2 regions of the Halobacillus salinarum genome follow, and region 2 is predicted to be linked to the other one. Evidence: riboswitches for the same ligand, from Rfam matches in the RefSeq annotation. Region 2 holds a riboswitch; the other holds the start of a gene.

Region 1 (10,893 bases), 640 kb from region 2:
GCGGAATGAAAACTGGCTAGAATTTTGGAAATCAATGAATGTCATCGCCAAAAATCATATGCTGGCTGAACCCGGGGAGAAGTTAAATGAAGGTCATGCGGTTGTATATCTGGCCGAAGCTCTCCCGGAAGAATCTGTTCTGTACGTCGGGAATAGTATGCCGATTAGAGATGTAGACAGCTTTTTTATGGCTACACCGAAGCAAATAAAAATATTAGCTAATCGTGGTGCGAATGGTATTGACGGAGTTGTTTCCTCCGCTGTGGGAACTGCAGCAAGTGGTAAGCGTGTAACCCTGCTGTTAGGTGATCTCTCATTTTTCCATGATATGAATGGTTTACTTGCAGCAAAGCAGCACGATATCCCCATAACGATAGTAGTCATTAACAATAATGGTGGCGGTATTTTTTCTTATCTCCCTCAAGTGGAGCACAAGGATTATTTTGAAGAGTTATTCGGTACTCCTCTAGGTATTGATTTTCTTCCGTCTGTGAAAATGTATGGCGGCAGCTATCATCGTGCTGAGAATTGGAACCAGTATCAGCAGGCGTTAGCAGATAGCTATCAAGAAGATGGCATGTCGGTTGTTGAAGTCATTACGAACCGTACAGAGCATGTTGACTTTCATAAAGCAAAATGGAAGAGCATCGAAGAAGCCATTTTAGAATGGAGACGTAGATAAGAGATGTATGTAAGCGTTCAGCAACGTAAATATTGGCTTGAAGACAAAGGAGAAGGCGGACCAATTCTTCTGTGTCTGCATGGTTTCACGGGAAGTTTAAACACCTTTGATGAGCTGGTTAATCAGCTTTCTTCACGCTTTCGAATTCTATCGATCGACATGCCCGGACACGCGAGAACCGGGGTGTTAGGACAACTGAACATGGAACAGTTTTGCTCGGATCTGAACGAATTATTAAATCAGTTATCTATTCCTTCTGTTCAGCTGCTAGGCTATTCTATGGGAGGACGAGCTGCGCTTTCATTTGCTTTGCTCTATCCAGAGAAAGTGAATAAGCTTATCTTAGAAAGTGCGTCGCCTGGATTAGAGAAGCCTGAAGAACAGAAAGAACGGAAAGCACGAGATGCTGCTCTTGCCAGACGAATTGAAGATAAAGGAATTGAATCCTTTATCGATTACTGGGAAAACATTCCTTTGTTTGATTCGCAGCAGGAACTTCCAATTGAACAGAAGGTAAAAATCAAGGAGGAGAGATTGCATCACCATCCTGTTGGCCTGATCCAATCCTTACTTGGAATGGGTACTGGTAGTCAGCCTTCCTGGTGGAGAAGTTTATCGGTGTTATCTACTCCCTTGCTTCTAATCACGGGCATGAAAGACGAAAAGTTTAAGATTATTAACCGCAGAATGGACAGTTTAGCCCTGGAATCCCAATTAACGATCGTTGAGGGGGCGGGTCACGCGGTACATCTGGAGAATCCAAAGCTCTTCACTGAAATTGTGGAGGCATTCGTGATACAATGAAAGCGTTAGGCGCTTGAACTACTTGGAAAATGAACTGTTAAGCATACAGAAGGAGGAAGATATCATGGCTTTTGAATGGAATCAAGAAAGAGAATATGAAGATATTTTATACGAAACGTTTGAGGGGATTGCAAAAATTACGATCAACCGTCCAGAGGTACGTAATGCATTTCGCCCGCAAACGGTACAAGAATTAATTGATGCCTTTGCTTACGCCCGTGATGATTCAACGATTGGAGTCATCGTGCTTGCTGGAGCAGGAGATGAGGCTTTCTGTGCTGGCGGGGACCAAAAAGTGAGAGGTCACGGCGGTTATATAGGAGATGACAGTGTCCCGAGGTTGAATGTACTTGATCTTCAAAGACTGATTCGAGTTACTCCGAAACCGGTAGTGGCTATGGTTTCTGGGTATGCTATTGGAGGCGGACACGTTTTACATATTGTATGTGATTTAACGATTGCCGCAGATAACGCTGTGTTTGGTCAAACAGGACCTAAAGTTGGGAGCTTTGATGCAGGGTATGGTGCTGGACTGCTTGCACGTATCGTCGGCCACAAAAAAGCCCGTGAAATATGGTACTTGTGCCGTCAGTATAGTGCAAAAGAAGCGGAAGATATGGGTCTAGTAAATACCGTAGTACCTGTGGATAAGCTGGAAGAAGAAACCGTGCAATGGTGCAAGGAAATGCTTGAAAAATCCCCTACCGCTCTACGGTTCTTAAAAGCCTCCTTTAACGCAGATACCGATGGCTTGGCAGGACTTCAGCAAATGGGAGGCGATGCCACCCTGCTTTATTACACTACTGATGAAGCTAAAGAAGGCCGAGATGCATTTAAGGAAAAACGCAAGCCTGATTTCGATAAGTTTCCAAGATTTCCGTAATTGTAAAAAGAAGCAGAAAGGGGCTTTCCACTGGGGAAAGCCCCTTTCGCTTTAAGAAAGAGAGGGAAGGATTGTGGGTCAAACAATTCCTCATTGGCTGGAAAAACAAAATGATTTAAACCCCGATAAAACAGCAATTGAATTTGCGGGAGGAGGCAGGCTTACCTTTGCAGAATTAAGAGAGGAAAGCAGACGTTTAGCTGGTGGAATGCTGCTTCAAGGGATCCAACGTGGGGATCATATTGCTTTATTGGTAAGCAATCAGTTATCAACCCCGCTTTTTATCCATGCTCTCAGCTACATAGGAGCAGTGGGAGTACTATTAAATACTCGATTGACAGCAGAAGAATTAGCCTACCAATTGGATGATGCAGACGTCAAAAAATTAATTGCAGATAAAGAACACCTAGAAAAAGGAATAAAAGCTGCGGATTTAACATCATTAGGTGCAGATGATGTTTATTCCAGCTCTCGTTTTCCAAAAGTGGAGGAGGCATCTGACCTTAATACATCCCTTGATTTTTCTGACCCGTACACCATGATCTATACTTCTGGAACGACTGGTCAACCAAAAGCCGTGATCCATACTTATGGGAATCATTGGTTTAGTGCGGTAGCATCTGCTTTAAATTTAGGAATCGAAGCAAAAGATAAATGGCTGTTGTGCCTTCCTGTTTTCCACGTAGGAGGATTCTCCATATTAATGAAAAATGTAATTTACGGTATGCCCATCGTATTATTTAACAATTTTGATGCGGGGAAGATAAACGACCAAATTATGGAGAATGGCGTTACGATCATATCGGTGGTGACAGTTATGCTGCAGCGGCTGCTTAAGGACCTTGGAAGAGGATCCTACCCTGAATCGTTTAGGGGAATGCTTCTAGGCGGAGGGCCAGCACCTGAACCGCTGCTTTATGAGGCGTATGAAAAAAATATTTCTGTTTTTCAATCCTATGGAATGACGGAAACAAGCTCTCAAATATGTACGTTGAGTCCTGGTGAAGCCTTTCGAAAAATTGGCTCAGCCGGAAAAGCCCTAAGTCCCGCAGAATTAAAGATCGACCAAAGTGAACCAGGGAGGATAGGTGAAATACTTGTGAAGGGGCCGATGGTTTCAGAGGGATATTATAAGAAACAAAAAAGGGAGAATGAATTTTTAAAAACAGGAGATCTAGGTTATATGGATAAAGAGGGATTTCTTTATGTGGTGGATCGTGTAAAAGATATGATCATTTCTGGAGGAGAAAATATTTATCCTGCGGAAATCGAAAGTGTACTGACGGGTATAGAAGGTGTTCAGGAAGCTGGTGTTACCGGAATAAAGGATGATGAGTGGGGAGAAGTTCCTGCTGCATTTCTTGTATTGGAAAACAACATGCCTTTAGATATTGAAAAAATAAAAGCTTACTGTAGAGAAAAGTTAGCGGGTTATAAAGTACCTCATGTTTTTTATATTCTTGAAGAATTGCCTAGAAATGCTTCAAATAAAATTTTAAGAAGAAAGCTGTTGGAAACTTATGAGCGAAACAATGAAGGTGCATAACATTACCCTTTTTCATGTGGAACTGGCCATGAGAAATCCATTTTCCACCCATCAAGGCAGCTTAACCAAACGCCCCTTAATCATTGTTAAGGCAACAGATGAATCGGGGAATGCAGGATGGGGCGAAGTCACTGCTTTTCCCGGCCCGTTCTATACGTCTGAAACCATAGATACGGCCTGGCATATTTTAAAAGATTTTCTGCTCGAACAAGATTCATTAACTAAACTTTCACATCCAAGCGAGTTTTCTTCGGAATTTTCACATATCCAAGGTCATCAAATGGCAAAAGCTGGACTTGAAGCTGCTTACTGGGATCTATTTGCCAAACAGAGGAAAAAAAGTTTAAAAGAACTTTTAGGCGGCAGCAGAAGCTTTGTTAAAGCGGGGGCAGTGATCAACTTATCTGAAAATTTTAGAGAAAAGCTTCCCCTGTTTAAAGAGCAGGGATACGAAAGGTATAAGTTGAAGGTAGAAAAAGGAAAAGAAAAAGAAGCAGTCGCTGCAGTAAAAGAGCTTGATTCCGAAGTGCAGTTAATGATTGATGCCAACGGTGCTTATAACGAAGAGGACTTATCCTATCTAGCTTCGCTGGACGAGTTAGGATTATTGATGCTTGAACAACCTTTTCCGGCTGGTGATTTCTACCTTCATTCAGAGCTTCAAAAGCGCATGAAAACCCCTGTCTGTCTTGATGAATCGGTTATGTCCCTCCATGACGCGAAACAGGCGGTCCGTTTAAAAAGCTGTCAAATGATCAACATAAAGATCAGTCGCGTCGGTGGGTTAAGCACGTCCATGGATATTCATAATTATTGCATGGACAATGATATCCCTGTGTGGTGTGGCGGGATGGTGGAGTCGGGAATATCTAAAGCACACAATTTAGCTTTAGCTTCGCTTGCCAATTTCACTGTTCCTGGTGACCTTTCAAGTTCAGAGCGGTATTTTTTTAAGGATTTAGTTGTGCCTCCGCTTACGATTCATGGGGGAAGATGGAAGTGCCTGATCAGCTAGGAATTGGAGTAGAGGTGGATGAGAACTATTTAGAAGAAGTGACGATAAACAAGTATGAGAAACAAATGAATCTTTATTAAAGTGTGTCTTTCTTATTTTATCGGATAGGTACAGCCGCTCTTGCTCAAACTATACGCAGGAGGGCTGATGATGGAAAAGAAAAAATATAACATTAACCTTGGGACAAGAGAAATTTCAGTGAACCACGACGCCAACAACGATGACTTTGCAATTTACGCGACAGAAGACGAAGCCCTAAAGCTTCGCGAAGTATTTAATGAAATTTATAACTCAGACGTGCGTTCATTTTTCAGGGCTCATGTGCCTGCAGAACCTTATCATTATGATCAAGCAAATGATGAGTACGATGAAGGGATGGCTGCAGCTTTTCGAATGATTTATGAGCTGGGAGATGAAGGAACAAAGAAACAAATTGAAGAAATGGATGTATTAAAGGATTTGGATGAATAAGAAAAAGCCGCCTTTCTGAGAGCGGCTTTTTTAAAGAAGAGAACCCATGTTTTTTAGGCTATGATCGGAATAATGCGTTTTCTACTAGGACTGTAATAGCATTTGGTTTAAGTTTTACTAAATTCATGCGATCTTTGTAATAAATTCACCTGTTTTTTATCTCTCCTGCCGAACTTTTAATTTCTTTCGGAACTGTAATGTTCCCTAATTCATTGTAGTCACTGTAAGTACCTGAAAGCGTCTGCTTCACTGAGGTTTTCTGACCACCGTTATCTATTGAAAAATTCATTTCTATATCTATCGCTTTGGGATAATAAGATTCCTTATTAATGGTGTAACGGTAAGTAACGTCATTAATCGTCAGTTTTTTAAAAAGGTCCTTTGGAAGTTTAGCTTCAGGAAAGTTTTCCTTCATCGTATTCTTAATGAGTTCTTGAACGTCCTCTCCTTTGGAATGAAAGGTAAGAATATAATTTCCTTCTTTTTCCTCTAAGTTAAAGTCATCTACATAGTCTTTAAGCTTGCTCAATTGTTTTGCAGGCATCTGGTCAGCAGCAGTAATCTGGCTCATTTTTTCCACCATGTTATCCGGGGCTTTTACCCATTGATTCGATCCTGGCTGGGAAATGAAAAATCCATCAGTTGTGTAGTATTGTTCGATCGATTGTCCCATGGTTTGGACGGTTTGATGGTAAGCCAGTGGGTCAGCGTGTACTTTTGCCTCTATGGATGTTTTCATAGGAATACCCCGGGCATCCTTGTTTCTTCAGCCGATTCAGATGAGAGGTCTCCGGTACTTACATGCTGAACGGACTCCATTTTCATACTAAAGCTCTCCAGTTGTTTGCTTGCGTCCAGGGACTTTTGGTAAATTTCCGCTACCTTTGCTCCCTCTGTGCTCGCACAGGCGGTCATGAGTAAAGTCATAATCAGCAGGGAAGCTATGAGGAATGATTGTTTCTTCATTGGTCTCCTCCTTTTTTGGCTTACTACTATGCATTACGAACGGGAAGGAAAAAAGTTTCAGTGCCTCCAATATACGCCTTTCAGGTTTATGGGCAATAATAGACAGGAATACTAAGAGTATAGGACAGCTGGTTTACGATTGTACTCGTAAGGAACGGTTTGTAATTAAACCTCCTTATGGTACGATTTAAAGAGCGTGGAATTTCAAGAGTTACTTGAACATAAAGCTGGTAGCGAGTAACTAGCAATAAAAGGCAGAGGATCATACATGAAGACATTTAACGATTATTATCGCAATGAAGTAACATTATCATTTGAAGATCATCCTTTTTCTAAATATCCAAAGCATGTCTGGGTCATATGCCGTTATCAAAACAAATGGTTATTAACCAAACATAAAGATCGTGGATTTGAATTTCCCGGAGGAAAAGTGGAAGAAGGAGAAACACCGGAAGAGGCGGCTGTAAGAGAGGTTAAAGAAGAAACGGGAGGCATGGTAGAAGAACTTACCTATGTCGGACAGTATTATGTAGCAGGCAAAGGCGGCACAATTATTAAGAATGTTTATTTTGCTATCATTTCTTCCTTAGCAGACCAGGATCATTACTTTGAAACTTATGGACCGGTGCTATTTGAAAGGTTTCCGGAAAAACTAGTGTCAAACGAACGGTTCAGTTTTATGATGAAAGATGAAGTCCTTCCGAGTTGTTTAACGTATATTAAGAAATATTTTGCCAAAGAAGTGTAGGAAAATAAAAAAACGGGTTGTACTTTTAAGTACAACCCGTTTTTTTTATATATTTGAGGAGATGAGGAGCGTTAATTACCGTCTTCCATAGACGGGACCTGCCTGTTTAATTTCAGGCGGCGCGTGTTTAAACTTTAAGAAATTGTTGTGAAATTTTTCGGCAAGCTGTTTCGCTTGCTCGTCGTAAGCATCGGGATCATCCCAGGTTTTTCTAGGAATTAATACTTCGTCCGGGACTCCTGGACACTGTGTAGGAATACTTAATCCAAAAACAGGGTCTTTATAGGTTTCTGTGGATTTCAATTCACCCTCCAATGCAGCATGAACCATGGAGCGGGTGTGGGAAAGGTTCATTCTTTGTCCTTTTCCAAAAGCTCCTCCGGTCCACCCTGTATTAACTAAAAATACTTCGGCGTTGAATTGATCGATCTTTTCTCCAAGCATTTCTGCATAAGTAGCTGGCGGAAGCGGCAGAAATGGAGATCCAAAACAAGCGGAAAATGTAGCTTGAGGGGACGTGATTCCTCTTTCTGTTCCTGCCAGCTTGCTCGTATAGCCGCTTAAGAAATGATACATAGCCTGTTCCTTTGTCAATTTGCTGATCGGCGGCAGTACTCCAGTTGCATCAGCCGTTAGAAATATGATCGTGTTCGGGTGTCCTGCTACGCTTGGCTGCACAGTATTTTTTATGTGGTCGAGCGGATAAGCGGCTCTCGTGTTTTCAGTTAGTGACGTATCATTATAATCAGGGGTTTTCGTATGTTCATTTAAAATAACGTTTTCCAAAACGGCACCGAAATGAATGGCTTCAAAAATCTGCGGCTCTTTTTCTTTGGACAGATTAATGCATTTCGCATAACATCCACCTTCAATATTAAAAACGCCATAGTTTGACCATGCATGTTCGTCATCCCCGATTAAACGGCGGTCTGCATCAGCAGATAAGGTGGTTTTCCCTGTTCCGGATAGCCCGAAAAAGAGTGCAACATCCCCTTCTAAGCCGATGTTGGCTGAACAATGCATGGGAAGGACGTTTTTTTGTGGAAGAATATAATTCATAACAGAAAAAATGGATTTCTTAATTTCTCCTGCGTACTCTGTACCGCCGATAAGTACAATGCGGTGCTTAAAGGAGATCATGATGAATGCTTCTGAATTCGTACCATCTACATTTGGAATCGCTTTAAATGTTGGAGCAGAAATAACTGTGAACTCCGCTTCATGATTCAGCGTCTCTTCCTTTGTAGCCGGAATGAACATCTGTCGTGAAAATAGATTATGCCAGGCAAATTCATTAATGACTTGAATTGGAAGGCGGTAACTATTATCAGCACCAGCAAATCCTTTGAAAACGTACAATTCTTCACGAGCTTTTAAGTATCTAAGTACTTTATGGTAAAGTGTAATAAACGTTTCTTCATCAATCGGCTGGTTTACGGAACCCCAGTCAACTTTCCCTTCAGATTGATGGTCTTTAACAATGAATTTATCTTTAGGAGATCTCCCTGTATAGGCTCCGGTAGTCGCTTGTATGGCACCTTTATCTGTAAGATTGCCTTCATGACGAGCAAGGATTTTTTCAACCAGCTGTGGTACAGACAATTGATGCTTAACATGCTCTTCGGTTAATAATTGGTTTAAGTCAGACATTTGATTAATGGCACTCATATGTTTACCCGCCTTTTCGTAAAATATTTCAATAGAACAGATGCTGTAATTTGTTAATTAGTATAACACATTGTGTTTAATAGTCCACGCTATTTTATAAAAAACTGAGAGTAATTTTCCTTCTAATCAACAAAGGAAAGTCATCCATAAAAACATCCCGAACTCCTTCTTACTTTAACTTATGTGAACGACATTATTTCGTTTACTATTCATCTGCATCAGGGGATTATACATGACCCCGGAATGAAAAGATTACATAAAGATCGTGCTTATAAAAAGTCAAACGTTTACGGGCATGCTTCATATGGTGATTATAAAACTTAGTGGTAACAATGTGCAGTCATTTGGTTCTTGGTAAGGGAATTTTCTTTCATAATGTCAAAGGATCTATTAATGGAAGATATGGCTTAGTCTGCAGCCATTTAATTGACAATACTAAGGGATTTCGTTACGATAATTTCGAACGGAAACTCTCTTATCCAGAGTCGGTGGAGGGACAGGCCCTTTGAAACCCGGCAACCCGTCAATCTTGACACGGTGCTAACCTGAAGCAAGGAGTACGTAAAACCTCCTTGGACGATAAGAGCGAAAGGAAGCACCCCCTTTCCTCGAGTAAGGAAGGGTTTTTTCTTTTTATAAGGAAATATCTGTCTAAGCTGTTTACAGCTGTAACCTACTCAAATCATCCGATTATGGTTTGGATACTATAATCTCCATATAGTGAAGATCTTAATGATCAATATCCTGGAAAGAGTTCCGTCTAATAATTTGTGCATGGAAAGAAGGAGGAGTTTTTGAGAATGTCTGCCAATCGTCGTTTGTTTACATCTGAATCTGTTACGGAAGGTCATCCTGATAAAATCTGTGACCAGATTTCTGATGCCATTTTGGACGAGATTTTAAAAAATGACCCGAATGCAAGGGTAGCTTGTGAAACAACAGTTACTACTGGACTTGTACTCGTCTCGGGAGAAATCAGTACAAATACTTATGTTGATATACCAGCCATTGTCCGCCAGACTATTAAGGACATCGGCTATACCCGTGCTAAATATGGATTTGATGCAGATACTTGTGCGGTACTTACTGCTATTGACGAACAGTCACCTGATATTGCTGGAGGCGTAGACGTAGCTTATGAAGCGCGTGAAGGTCAGATGAGCGATGAAGAAATTGAATCGATTGGTGCCGGAGACCAGGGGTTAATGTTCGGTTATGCCAATAATGAAACGAAAGAACTGATGCCTCTTCCAATCTCGCTTGCCCACAAGCTCTCGAAGCGTTTAGCTGATGTCAGGAACGATGGAACTCTTGCTTATTTGCGTCCAGACGGAAAAACACAGGTAACGATTGAGTATGATGACAATGATCAGCCGGTTCGAGTGGATACGATCGTTATTTCAACTCAGCATGCTGAGGAAGTCACACTGGAGCAAATAAAAAAGGACTTGAAAAAGTTTGTTATTGAACCAGTAGTTCCAACAGAGTTCATTGATAAGGAAACAAAATATTTCATTAATCCTACCGGTCGTTTTGTCATTGGAGGACCACAAGGGGATGCAGGACTTACAGGCCGGAAGATTATCGTAGACACATATGGCGGATACGCCCGCCATGGAGGCGGTGCCTTCAGTGGGAAGGACGCCACGAAAGTGGACCGTTCAGCGGCTTATGCTGCTCGTTATGTGGCTAAAAATATCGTAGCAGCCGGTTTAGCGGAGTCTTGTGAAGTGCAGCTTGCTTATGCCATTGGAGTGGCACAGCCTGTTTCGATTTCCATCAACACAAATGGAACGGGGAAAGTCTCCGAGGAAAAACTAGTTAAGGCTGTTCGGGATTTATTTGACTTGAGGCCAGCTGGAATTATAAAGATGCTTGATTTACGCAGACCGATTTATCGCCAGACTGCTGCCTATGGTCATTTTGGACGCACTGATGTAGAATTCCCGTGGGAAAAAACAGACAAAGCGATGGAGTTAAAAAGTCTCTTAGAACAATAAGTGTTACATCGTTCTTGAAGAAATATCAGGAACGATGTTTTTTTTATGAAATATTACATAAAATGACCAAGAAAGGCTCTCGAAGCCTTATAGGTTTTATGATATAATTT
Region 2 (10,893 bases):
CCTCTATGCTTTGGCGGTCGCCGATGTCTACAAACATCTGTTGAAATACAGGAAGCGTCGAACCTTGATCAACAGGAATATGCAGGCCTGACTGCGACATCAAGCAGAAGAGCCCGACTGTTTTTAAAGTTACTGTCTTTCCACCTGTGTTTGGCCCCGTGATCAATAATCCTTGATCTTTTTCGTTCATGTGCAACTGCAGCGGCACGGCTTGTTCTCTTAATAACGGGTGGCGGGCATTCCAAAGTTTCAATCCGGTTCCATCACTTAGGGATGGTGGATTTGCTTTGAGAATCCGGCTGTATTTAGCCTTTGCAAAGATAATATCATAATGCAGCATCGTTTCCATCGCTACATTGAGCTCCTGCTCATAGTCAAGAAGAAAACTGGTCAGTCTATAGAGAATTTGTTCCACTTCCTGTTCTTCACTTAACCGGAGCAGCTGCAGCTCTTCCTGCAGTGCACCCAATTCTGCCGGCTCAATAAATAAAGTAGCTCCGGAAGAAGACTGGTCGATAATCGTTCCTTTAAGCTTCTTTCGATGTTCTCTTTTGATTGGTAAGGTGTAGCGTGCGTTTTTTTCAACCGGACGATTTTCCTGCATATAGCTTTGATACTTTCTTGCTGAAGCTTCCAATCGTTCTTTTTGTTTAGTTTGCTGAATATTGATTTGCTTTCTAATTTTCCCTAAAGCTTTGGTAGCATAATCATCTACTTGACCGTGACGGATTTTATCGGTTACTTCCTCATACAATGGACTCAAATCGGAGATTGAAGATGCATATAAACTGATCGTTGGAGCCAGGTCATGTTTGTCATTCATAAACCGTTTGAGTTTCGTGCAATGGTCAAGAAAAGTAAGGAGCACAGAAAAGTCCCGGGCTCGAATGTACATCCCTTTCTTTCCTTGGTTGAGCATGAGAGTGACGTCTTCTAAACTGTGAATGGGCAGATTTGCACTCACATTTAAAATGGCTTTTGCTTCATCTACTTCTTTATGCCGGCGTAGAATCAATTTTTTATCCGTAGAAGGAGTAAGTCTCTCAATTGCTTCCTTTCCTTCTTTAGTTAACGCATAAGTCGCTGTTTCAGTTAAAATTTCATAAAAGTTTAAAGTTTGATACGTGTTTTCGTTCACTGATTTTCCTCCTGTTTATGAAATGCCTTTTCAGACATCACGTAAGTTTATGATTAAAGACGCAAAAAAAGCCGCGACAAGCTGAATAGCTTTTCGCGGCTGTGGTTGTTGAATGGGTATCTCTGGTTTTCCTGCCAGAGACGTTCTGTTCCACCAGCTCGGAGCATAAAAAAAGGCTATGACTGAGCAGCCATAGCCTGATTTATCCTCGTTTCCAATGCTATGATTATGCTTGTTCTTAACTGTTCCTGAATATAGACAGCACAAAATTGACTTGCACGACGCATGTCAAAAACCATCCAATGTTCAGGACCGTATAAAATTAACGGGGTTAGTTAAGAACAACCACACTCATAATTCATTCTCCTCATGTGAAGAAATTTGGCAGAACAGAATAATTACATTATCATCATAATGAATATTTATTCATAAGTCAATGGTCAAACGCCTGCTGAATCGTCGTGTGCTGTTGTTTAGAAATATTAGCGAACAAAGAGCGCTTCATAATATTCAACGCATTTTCGTTGCCATCGGTCGTTTCTGAGGCAACACAATCACTTGGGACCCATAAGCTGAATTCCCGCATATACGCGTCATTCGCGGTAAACAACACACAGATGTCTCCAGCGATTCCTGTTACGATTAGATTTGACACCTCCAGCTGCTTTAAGAGAATTCCCAATTGAGTACCATAAAATCCAGAATGCTTAGGCTTAATAATAAAATAATCATCGTCTTCAGGGAGGATTTTTTTTATGACCGGCTCCCCCCGCCCTTTTTTACACTCTTCAATAAGTTCCTCTACATTATCCTGCCAGAGGCCGAAGTTATCATTTACATAGATGACAGGCGCACCGAGCTGTTTAGCTTCTGCCTTTAAATTTTGGAGGTTTTCTGTAATTTTAAGCGTGTTGTCAAAGAGATTTTCTCCGCCTTCAAAATTCATTTTGTTCACCATATCGATTATGAGAAGCGCTGTATCCTGTGGCACGATCTTCACCTTCCTTATAGATCCGGACCCGCTGGAACCTGGCGTTTATGTTCTGTTTTGCTATGGAGCTCTTTTAATTTCTTTTCGTCTTCTGTATCCACCTGCTCTCCTTTTAAGAAAGCATCAATGGTATCATAGCTTAGACCCAGCTCTTCTTCATCAGACTGCCCTTCCCAAAGCTCTGCACTAGGCTGTTTATGAAGGACGGAATCAGGTATCCCAAGGGCTTCCCCCATCTGCCTGACTTGTTCTTTACGCATATGAATCAGTGGGACTAAGTCAACGCCTCCATCTCCATATTTCGTAAAATAGCCAGTGTAATCTTCTGCAGCGTTATCAGTACCGATGACTAAATAATTGTAGTTGTTTGCCACTGTGTAGAGAGTGCTCATCCGCAGTCTCGCCTGAAGATTAGCACCGCCGAGCTGTGATTTTGAATCGTTCCAATCTCCTTTTTCTACAAGGCTGTCTTTCACAGCTGAAAACGTTTCTTTATAAGGCTTTGTTAATTCTATTCCAATATAATCTAATCCTGCTTTTTCGACGACAGCAAGCGCATCGCTCTGATCCTCTACTTTTTTATTAATCGGCATCAGAACTCCTAAGGACTGTTCAGGGAAAGCGCGTTTAATGAGAAAGGAAACGACTGCTGAATCAATCCCGCCGCTTACTCCGACGAGTGCACCGTCAGCACCTGCTTCCTTGACTTTACTTTGAAGCCATTTGGTCAGCTGTTCCACTTGTTTTTCCACTTGAAAAAACTCCTTCCTTTTCATCCTATAAAAAGGTATGTTCCTTTTTTTGAAAAATATAAACATAAAGAAAGGTTGAACAACAGGCTGGTAATCTTATTCTCCAAAAACTTTCAGCTGTTTAAGAAGGTTGATTTCGCCAGATGAAACCCAGTAACTTTTAAATTTTTCCTTTTTAATCATAAAATGTCGCTTGAAATCTTACATCCGTACCTGCATCTGATGGCGGATATCACCTTGTCTGCAATCGTATAATCTGTATTCCAAGCCTTTACCTGAAGCTGATCAAACTTCTCCACGATTCTCACTGACTATTGTAAAAGTTTTTTATGAACCCATATCGCAGCAATGGATCCTTCCCCCATGGCCGCGGTTACTAATTCAGAGTGCTCGCCGATATCACCGATGGCCCAAACGTTTTCTACGGTTGTCATTTTCGTTCTGGAATCCGCGAAAATGTGCTGATTTTCTTTCACCTCTGCTCCAATCTGTTTCGCGAGGTCTGAACGAACTTCGTTTCCTCCCATTGCGACAAAAGCCCGCTCCCCTGTTATCACTGTCCCCTCCATCGTCTCTACTTTATGAACATACCCATTTTCTTGGATAAGCGTATTTATTTTTGTTTCATAAAGTTGAATATTCTTCTCTTTTAATTCCTTCTCAAGCTCATGAGGAATGACTTTTCGTCCGTGGTTGATCAATACGATGTCGTTGCTCCAATACTTTAATGTGCAAGCCATTCTTGCCCCTGTTTCTCCCGATCCAATTACGATGGTTTTTTTCTTCGTAATTTCAAAACCATCACAATCCGGACATACATAAACCGATATACCTAAACAATCACGCAATCCCTCAAAGTCAGGAAGGTTATCCTTGATTCCTGTGGCAAGAACAACGGTTTTTGCTTCGTAGGAACATAGGTTCGTTTTTACTAAGAAATGCCTTCCATTTTGATGGACCGATTCAACCGTTTCAAGACAGAATTTCACCCCAAATTGTTCAGCCTGGGCACGTCCCAGTTGTCTCAACTCCATACCGCTGATTCCATCAGGGAAACCTAAAATGTTGTGATAGTTTCTGCATAGAGTTGACCTGCCATCGTTCGAATCGATCGCCAGCACTTTTCGATTGTATCGTCCTAATTGAATGGCGGCCTGTAGACCTGCGATGCCCGCTCCTGCAATAATTGTATCGTACACTTGTCTTTCACTCCTGAAAATTATAGTGTTGGTCCTCTTACTTTGCCTCGACAAGCCCACCTTATTCGCTGGGCAGGAGCTGCCTTTTTAACTTTATAATCCAATTTTTTACGTTTCAAAATCTTTTGAAAATGGATTGACAACTAATTTCTCCCCCGCTATAATTTCTAGCAAGCCAAATTTATAAAGACTCTTATCAAGAGCGGCGGAGGGACTAGGCCCTTTGATGCCCGGCAACCTTTCATTTTTTGAAAAGGTGCCAAATCCTACAGATTACTTAATCTGGAAGATAAGAGGAGGATTTGATGATTATTTCAGTCACTCTTCTTATTTTAAGAAGAGTGACTGTTTTATTTTTTGGAAAGGTGTGGATAGTAATGAAGCGAACTCTAGAAGAAAGATTGCAGGATGGGCCCGTAATCTGCGGTGAGGGCTACTTATTTGAATTGGAACGGAGAGGGTATTTGCAGGCGGGCTCATTTGTCCCAGAAGTGGCACTTGATAATCCACAGGCATTAAAACAGACTTACCGGGATTATATGCTTGCTGGTTCTGATGTGGTGCTGGCTTTTACGTATAACGGGCACCGTGAGAAAATGAGAATTATTGGTAAGGAAGATTTACTTGAGCCGTTGAATAGACAGGCGATCAGGCTGGCCAAGGAAGTAGCGGAAGAACACCCTGAAGAAGAGGCACTGGTTGCCGGGAATATTTCCAATACTAATTTGTTCGACCCTGAAGATGAAGAATCAAAAGCGGCCATTCGAAGTATGTTTCATGAGATGATCAGCTGGTGCAAAGAAGAAGGCGTCGATTTTGTTAACGGGGAAACCTTTTATTACTACGAAGAAGCAAAAATTGCTCTCGAAGAAATTAAGAAGCAAGGACTTCCGGCGGTCATTACCTTTGGCGTGATGGGAGAAAATAAATTACGGGATGGTTATGAGGTAGAAGAAGCTTGCCGCCTCCTTGAACAACAAGGGGCTTTAGTGGTGGGAATGAATTGTTTCCGCGGTCCTGCTACGATGCAGCCTTACATCGAAAGAATTACTCAGGCCGTCGATGGATACGTTGGCGCACTGCCTATTCCATACCGGACAACAGAAGAACATCCGACCTTCTTTAATCTGCCGGACGGCGGCTGTTCCTGCTCCCTTCCAACGGAGACCACTTTCCCGACTTCACTTGATCCATTATACTGCAACAGGTATGAGTTAGCAGAATGGGCAAAAGAAGCGCAGCGTTCCGGGGTGCATTACTATGGTTTATGCTGCGGTGCTTCTCCTAGTATGCTGAGAGAAGTAGCTGAAACGGTAGGAAGAAAAACAGTGAACTCCACCTACTCTCCTGACATGGAGAAACACTTTTTATTTGGCAGTGACAGTACACTGAATCAAACGAATACTGCTTATAAAACCAGAGCTTAATAAGCAGACCACCATAACCTTTTCGTTCTCAGGGTTATGGTGGTGTTATTTTTACATTAACTTTCCTTAGAAGCTCGTGATTCGTATTGTTGAAGTTCGTTTACGGTAACAAACTGGTAGCCTTCCTTGGAAAGCGACTCCAGAATTCCCTGAACAACTTCAAGTTCATTTTTATCATACATTGGGTGGAGCAGAATAATTGAACCAGGCTCTACCTTCTCTTTTACATAATTAAGCTTATCCGGATTTTTGTCAAAATAAGAATCCGGTTCAAGACTCCAAGTAATGGTTTCGATTCCTTGTTTGTTTAAATAATAGGGGAGCCCCGCCAATTTTTTCCCGTTCGGCGGACGAAAATCAATTTCGCCTTCATAACCTGTTTTACGAATCAAGTCATTTGTTCTTTCTATTTCCTTTTTAATAAAACATTGGCTTTTAAAAATCATTCGCTTATGGGTGTACGAGTGATTCCCCAATTGATGCCCCTCTCCTGCGATTTGCCTTCCAAAGTCCATATGCTTTTCCAGTTCATTTCCGATAAGAAAAAAAGTTGCTTTCGCCTTATAGTTGTTCAGCAGTTGCAGAAGAGAATCGGTAAGTTGAGTAGGACCGTCGTCAAACGTCAGGGCGACGACCTTTTCTTCTGTGCTGACTTTACTCGTGATCCCGCCAAAAAGCTGCACGGTTCTCGCATTCATTAAATAATAGGTCCCTGTTGATAAAAATAGGATGCCCATTAGAATTAGGACGATTATTCTTATGCTTCTCATTTCATCGATCCCTTGAAATAATTTTATGTAGTTAGTTTACCATGAGCCTGCTTGCTTAAATGTAAATTCTTCTCACGCTGGGCAGTTTTTCACATATGTTGAAGGTATGGTGAACTGATGGATGGAGGAGAACGATGGAAAATAAATATTTAGATTTATTAGCTTTATTTGGGATCGGTGGCGCTCATCCAGGCGGTCTTGCATTGACGGAGGATTTGTTAAACGAGGAAAAAATCACCCCTGAAACGTATGTGCTCGATATCGGCTGCGGCACCGGCCAGACAGCCTGGCACTTATTTCATACATTTGGCTGCCGGGTAGCTGCAGTCGATCAGCATCCTCTTATGATCGAAAAGACGAAAAAAAGATTTGAAGATCATTTGAGCCGGGTGGATATCATCCAGGGAGACGCTGAGAATCTGGAATTTGACAGTGATTTATTCGACTTAGTTTTATCTGAATCGGTCGTCTCTTTTACATCTATTGAAAAAACTATCGGAGAGTTGTACAGGGTTTTGAAGCCTGGCGGGCATCTCTTGATGATTGAAATGACAGCTGAAAATAAGCTGTCTGATAGTGAAAAGCAAGAAGTACACGATATCTATGGTGTGAAACAGGTGTTTTGTGAGAATGAGTGGAAGGATCTTTTGTATGAAAAAGGGTTCACTTATATAGAAGCAGAAGACATCTCGCTCGCCCATGCAGCCGCGGATCAGCAGGATTACAGTCCTTCAGCGAACATTGGTGTCGAGCATTATGATCTGTGGGTAAAGCATGCCGCCTTTATTTCAAGCGCGGATGTACCAATTGGCTGCCGTGTGTACCGTTGTTATAAATAAGCTTTTTTTAAGAGAAAAGAAGCACAGCGATCACAATGACTACTACACTGACTCCCCAGGCTGCTGTTCCTAGTACAAAGGTTTTCATCCCGGATTCAAATGTAGTTTTCAAGGCTTGTCCTTTTTCAGACTTGTCCATTCGCCTTGCTCTTATAAATGAGCCTAGATTTAAGCCGATCAAAGGAAAAATGAGCTGTAATAAATAATTACCAGTGTCATGGTGAGCGTAATTTGCAGGAAGATCTATAATAAACGGCAGAATAAAGCATAATCCTGCCAATAGGAGAAAGAACGTGGTTCCTATTTGATGTTGCCGGTGCCGCCTTTTTTCTCCCATTTTTTCTTTTTCGTATTCTTTCAATTTTTTCAGACTCTTCGGCCGGTACCCTTTGCCGGTTTGTTCCCGGTACCTCGATACAATGAATGAACCAAGCAAGATTACTCCTATAAGACAGCAAAAAATTGATAAGGGATATTCGTTTGAAAAATACCAGTTGAAAAGAACGATTACGGATAATATTCCTATATTGATCTGTACGAGCTCTACAACCCGCAGCTTCCACAGTTCTTTTTTGCTGAGCATCTTCCACCCCCTAACATCCATATTTTTACATACCCTTTTCCTGCATTATGAAACCTTGTCCATGCAGGCTTGATAATAAACTGCCGGGCTATCCCGACAGTCTGAAGCAGTCATGTACCGCGATTTTAAGCATTATGTCCGCCAATTTTATTGCTTCGTTCAATTGTAATCCCGGAATTCGTGAAGCTGGTAGCCCTGAGTATAGCCGTCGTTCCGAATTTATCGCGGATTCTGTCCATCACTTCCCCTACGTCCTTTTCTTTTGTGCGGTCATTAAAAAAACTCAGTTGGATATCCGCTTCGTCGTTAAGATTGGTGAGTGAAATGTAGACTCTGCGAATTTTACTTTCTCCATCATAAAAGCGCTCAAATAATGTAATTACAGTTTTATACACATCCATTGTACTATTGGTCCGGGTCTGGATAGACATCGACCGGCTGAATCCGCCTCCGGTTTCTTTAGCATAGCCGACACCTAAATGAATCGTCCGCCCCTCCTTATCATCTCTTCTTGCTCTGCGGCAGGCTTCCTCGCACAAGTCTAAAAAGCACGCATAGATTTCTTCTTTTTCATAATCCCTAAGCAGTGTAATGCCGTGACCATAGCTTTTCTGCTCCGTCTTAATAAAACTTCCGGTGACAGGGCTAAGATCAATCCCCCACGCGTGGTAATACAACTGTTCCCCCATAATTCCGTAATGCTTCTGCAAATATTTCAATGGGTGTTTCGCAAGCTGGCCGAGCGTAACAATTCCCATACGGTTTAAATTTCGCGTCATGCGGCGGCCGATTCCCCAGATATCTTCAATCGGAGTAGGCCATAACAGCCGTTCTACATTTTCATAACGGCATACGGCTATACCGTCGTCTGCTTTTTTCGCGTGAATATCCATGACGACTTTCGCTAAAAACTTGTTATCCCCGATCCCAATGGCACATTCGATGCCGAATTGTTCACGGATTTGGTGCTGCAGCAGCCGGGCAGTCTCACGAGGAGGACCGTATAACTTCTGCAAACCAGTAATCGTCACCCATAATTCATCAACGGAATAAACGTGGATCGCCTCTTGAGGTACGTAATTCATAATGGTCTTCGTTATTTCTACAGATACTTCAAGATAGTCGCCCATATGAGCTTCAGCGATCACAAGCTGAGGGTCATCAGGAAGCTCAAAATAGCGGCTGACATTGCTGATGCCATGCTTTTTTTTCAATGCCGGCGAGGCAGCAAGGACAATGCTTCCGCTCCGGCTTGGATCCCCGACGACAGCAAGCAGAGCTGTTTTGGGATCCATCCCGCGCTTAGCACATTCGACACTTGCATAAAAGGAACGCATATCAATGCACAACACATCGTTACGCGGATACATAGAATAATCCATCTCAATTCACCTTCAATACGAACGTTTGTTCTTATTATACACAAGCATTTTCCAATCGTATACATGAAATTTCTAGAAAAAGTCAATTGTACATGTTCTCTCCATACTTACTCATACTAATGGCAAGTGTGAAGAATTGAAGACGGGAGCTGAGCGTAATGGATCATTCATGGGTCGCTTTAATACCTTTTATATTAGTCATACCTATATCAATTTTAACGAAACAGGTCCAGCCTGGATTGTTTGTTGGTTTAATTGTGGGCGCCTATATTATAGAACCAAGCTTGTTAGGAGGCATCAAAACCGCCTTATCCTATATAGTGGATAATGTAGTCGAATCCAGCAACATCCGCATTATTATTTTTTTGTATGGCTTTGCAGGTCTTATCAGCATGATAAAATTCACGGGAGGCATTAAAGGATTCGTTCATCTGGTGAACGATAAAGTAAAAACGAAAAAAAGTGCGATGTTTTTAACGTGGATTACGACATTAGGGACTTTTAGTGATCCGGATTTCCGCATCGTAACGGTGGCTCCAATTATGAAGGCTTTGCGGAAACGATTAAAAATGTCGAAACAAAGGATTGGTTTTGCCATTGAAATGACCTCGAATCCCGTCGTTGCCTTGGTACCTATCGCAACAGCATTCGTCGGCTATATGGTTACGACGATAGGCGATGCTTTGCAAGAAGCAGGAATTGATCAAGAACCTTACATGGTGTATGTAAAAAGCATTCCGTTTAACTTCTTTTCTCTTGTCTTAATCTTAATCGGCATTTATTACAGTTTTTTTAAAAAGCCGAAAGAAAGTGAATCGGATGAAGCGATGCAGCAAAATTCCGGGGAGAACGCCGAAGAACAGCAAGGTGAGGAAGGATTGGATGCATGCCATAGAGCTTATGAACAAGATACTGCGATCAAACCACTGAATCTACTTCTTCCGCTGATCACGTTTCTTGGATTGACGATTTTTCTAAGCTGGTGGGACGGTCACAAAGGAGCGGATTCCGTTTTTCAAGCTTTCATTCGCAGTGATGCATTAGGGGTGATGCTGGAATCCCTGCTTATTTCGCTAATCCTTGCGTTTATCTACTTCATGTTTCAAAAATATAAGGTGTCCAAGCTAGTCAGTCACTTTATTAAGGGCGGAAATGAGTTAATGTCCGTTATCCTTCTGCTTGCACTGATCTGGGGAGTATCAGCAGTTTCCGAAGATCTCGGCTTTTCGGACTATATTACAGGGCATGTGGACTGGATTCCTCACCTGTTTGTAGCTCCGGTCATTTTCCTTCTTGGCGGAGTTATCTCTTACTTTATTGGATCTTCCTGGGGAACTTGGGGTCTGTTAATGCCGCTTGGGATTACGCTTGCCCATGATGCCGGCGTAAATATCCTGCTTGTCATTGGAGCGGTTTTTGCAAGCGGGACCTTTGGAGCTTTCGCTTCTCCTTTAAGCGATAACTCGGTAACCTTATGTACGATTATGGATTTGGACGTTATTAAATATTCTAAAAAGAAACTGGCTCCCGCGTTGATTGGTGCCGGGATAAGCGCGGTTCTGTTCGGGGTATTTTCCTTTTTTATGAGATAGACACATGAAGCAAGCATTCCCTAACAGGATAGCGATGTGAACTACGTATAAAAATTGACATCCATCTAACCTCCTCTTACGATTTAAATAGACAGGAGGAAATTAAATGAACGAAAAGGAACAGGAACAACAGATCATTAAACAATACAAACAGGATGAAAAGACCATGGTGCTTGTGTTCGCCCAGTGGTGTATAAATCACAATTTAGATGCGGAGCAG

What was found. Region 2 has a riboswitch for S-adenosylmethionine ahead of MUN89_RS12680 (homocysteine S-methyltransferase family protein). Riboswitches for the same ligand answer to the same signal wherever they lie in the genome.
Region 1: another riboswitch for S-adenosylmethionine. It lies ahead of metK (methionine adenosyltransferase); the one in region 2 lies ahead of MUN89_RS12680 (homocysteine S-methyltransferase family protein).

What each region holds. Positions count from the first base shown of each region.
Region 1 is NZ_CP095073.1:1,814,933-1,825,825, forward strand. It holds gene menD (2-succinyl-5-enolpyruvyl-6-hydroxy-3-cyclohexene-1-carboxylate synthase) at 1-682, shown strand, start outside; gene menH (2-succinyl-6-hydroxy-2,4-cyclohexadiene-1-carboxylate synthase) at 686-1,486, shown strand; gene menB (1,4-dihydroxy-2-naphthoyl-CoA synthase) at 1,551-2,369, shown strand; gene MUN89_RS09275 (o-succinylbenzoate--CoA ligase) at 2,443-3,915, shown strand; gene menC (o-succinylbenzoate synthase) at 3,890-4,930, shown strand; gene MUN89_RS09285 (hydrolase) at 5,078-5,401, shown strand; gene MUN89_RS09290 (DUF6612 family protein) at 5,547-6,140, opposite strand; gene MUN89_RS09295 (DUF6612 family protein) at 6,137-6,367, opposite strand; gene ytkD (RNA deprotection pyrophosphohydrolase) at 6,636-7,115, shown strand; gene pckA (phosphoenolpyruvate carboxykinase (ATP)) at 7,191-8,783, opposite strand; SAM riboswitch class I at 9,256-9,369, shown strand; gene metK (methionine adenosyltransferase) at 9,584-10,783, shown strand.
Region 2 is NZ_CP095073.1:2,455,044-2,465,936, reverse strand. It holds gene MUN89_RS12700 (endonuclease MutS2) at 1-1,138, opposite strand, end outside; gene MUN89_RS12695 (cysteine hydrolase family protein) at 1,572-2,129, opposite strand; gene nadE (NAD(+) synthase) at 2,144-2,881, opposite strand; gene MUN89_RS12685 (NAD(P)/FAD-dependent oxidoreductase) at 3,193-4,080, opposite strand; SAM riboswitch class I at 4,271-4,376, shown strand; gene MUN89_RS12680 (homocysteine S-methyltransferase family protein) at 4,458-5,507, shown strand; gene MUN89_RS12675 (polysaccharide deacetylase family protein) at 5,564-6,277, opposite strand; gene MUN89_RS12670 (class I SAM-dependent methyltransferase) at 6,412-7,116, shown strand; gene MUN89_RS12665 (hypothetical protein) at 7,124-7,699, opposite strand; gene MUN89_RS12660 (DNA polymerase IV) at 7,825-9,081, opposite strand; gene MUN89_RS12655 (Na+/H+ antiporter NhaC family protein) at 9,240-10,673, shown strand; gene MUN89_RS12650 (hypothetical protein) at 10,780-10,893, shown strand, end outside.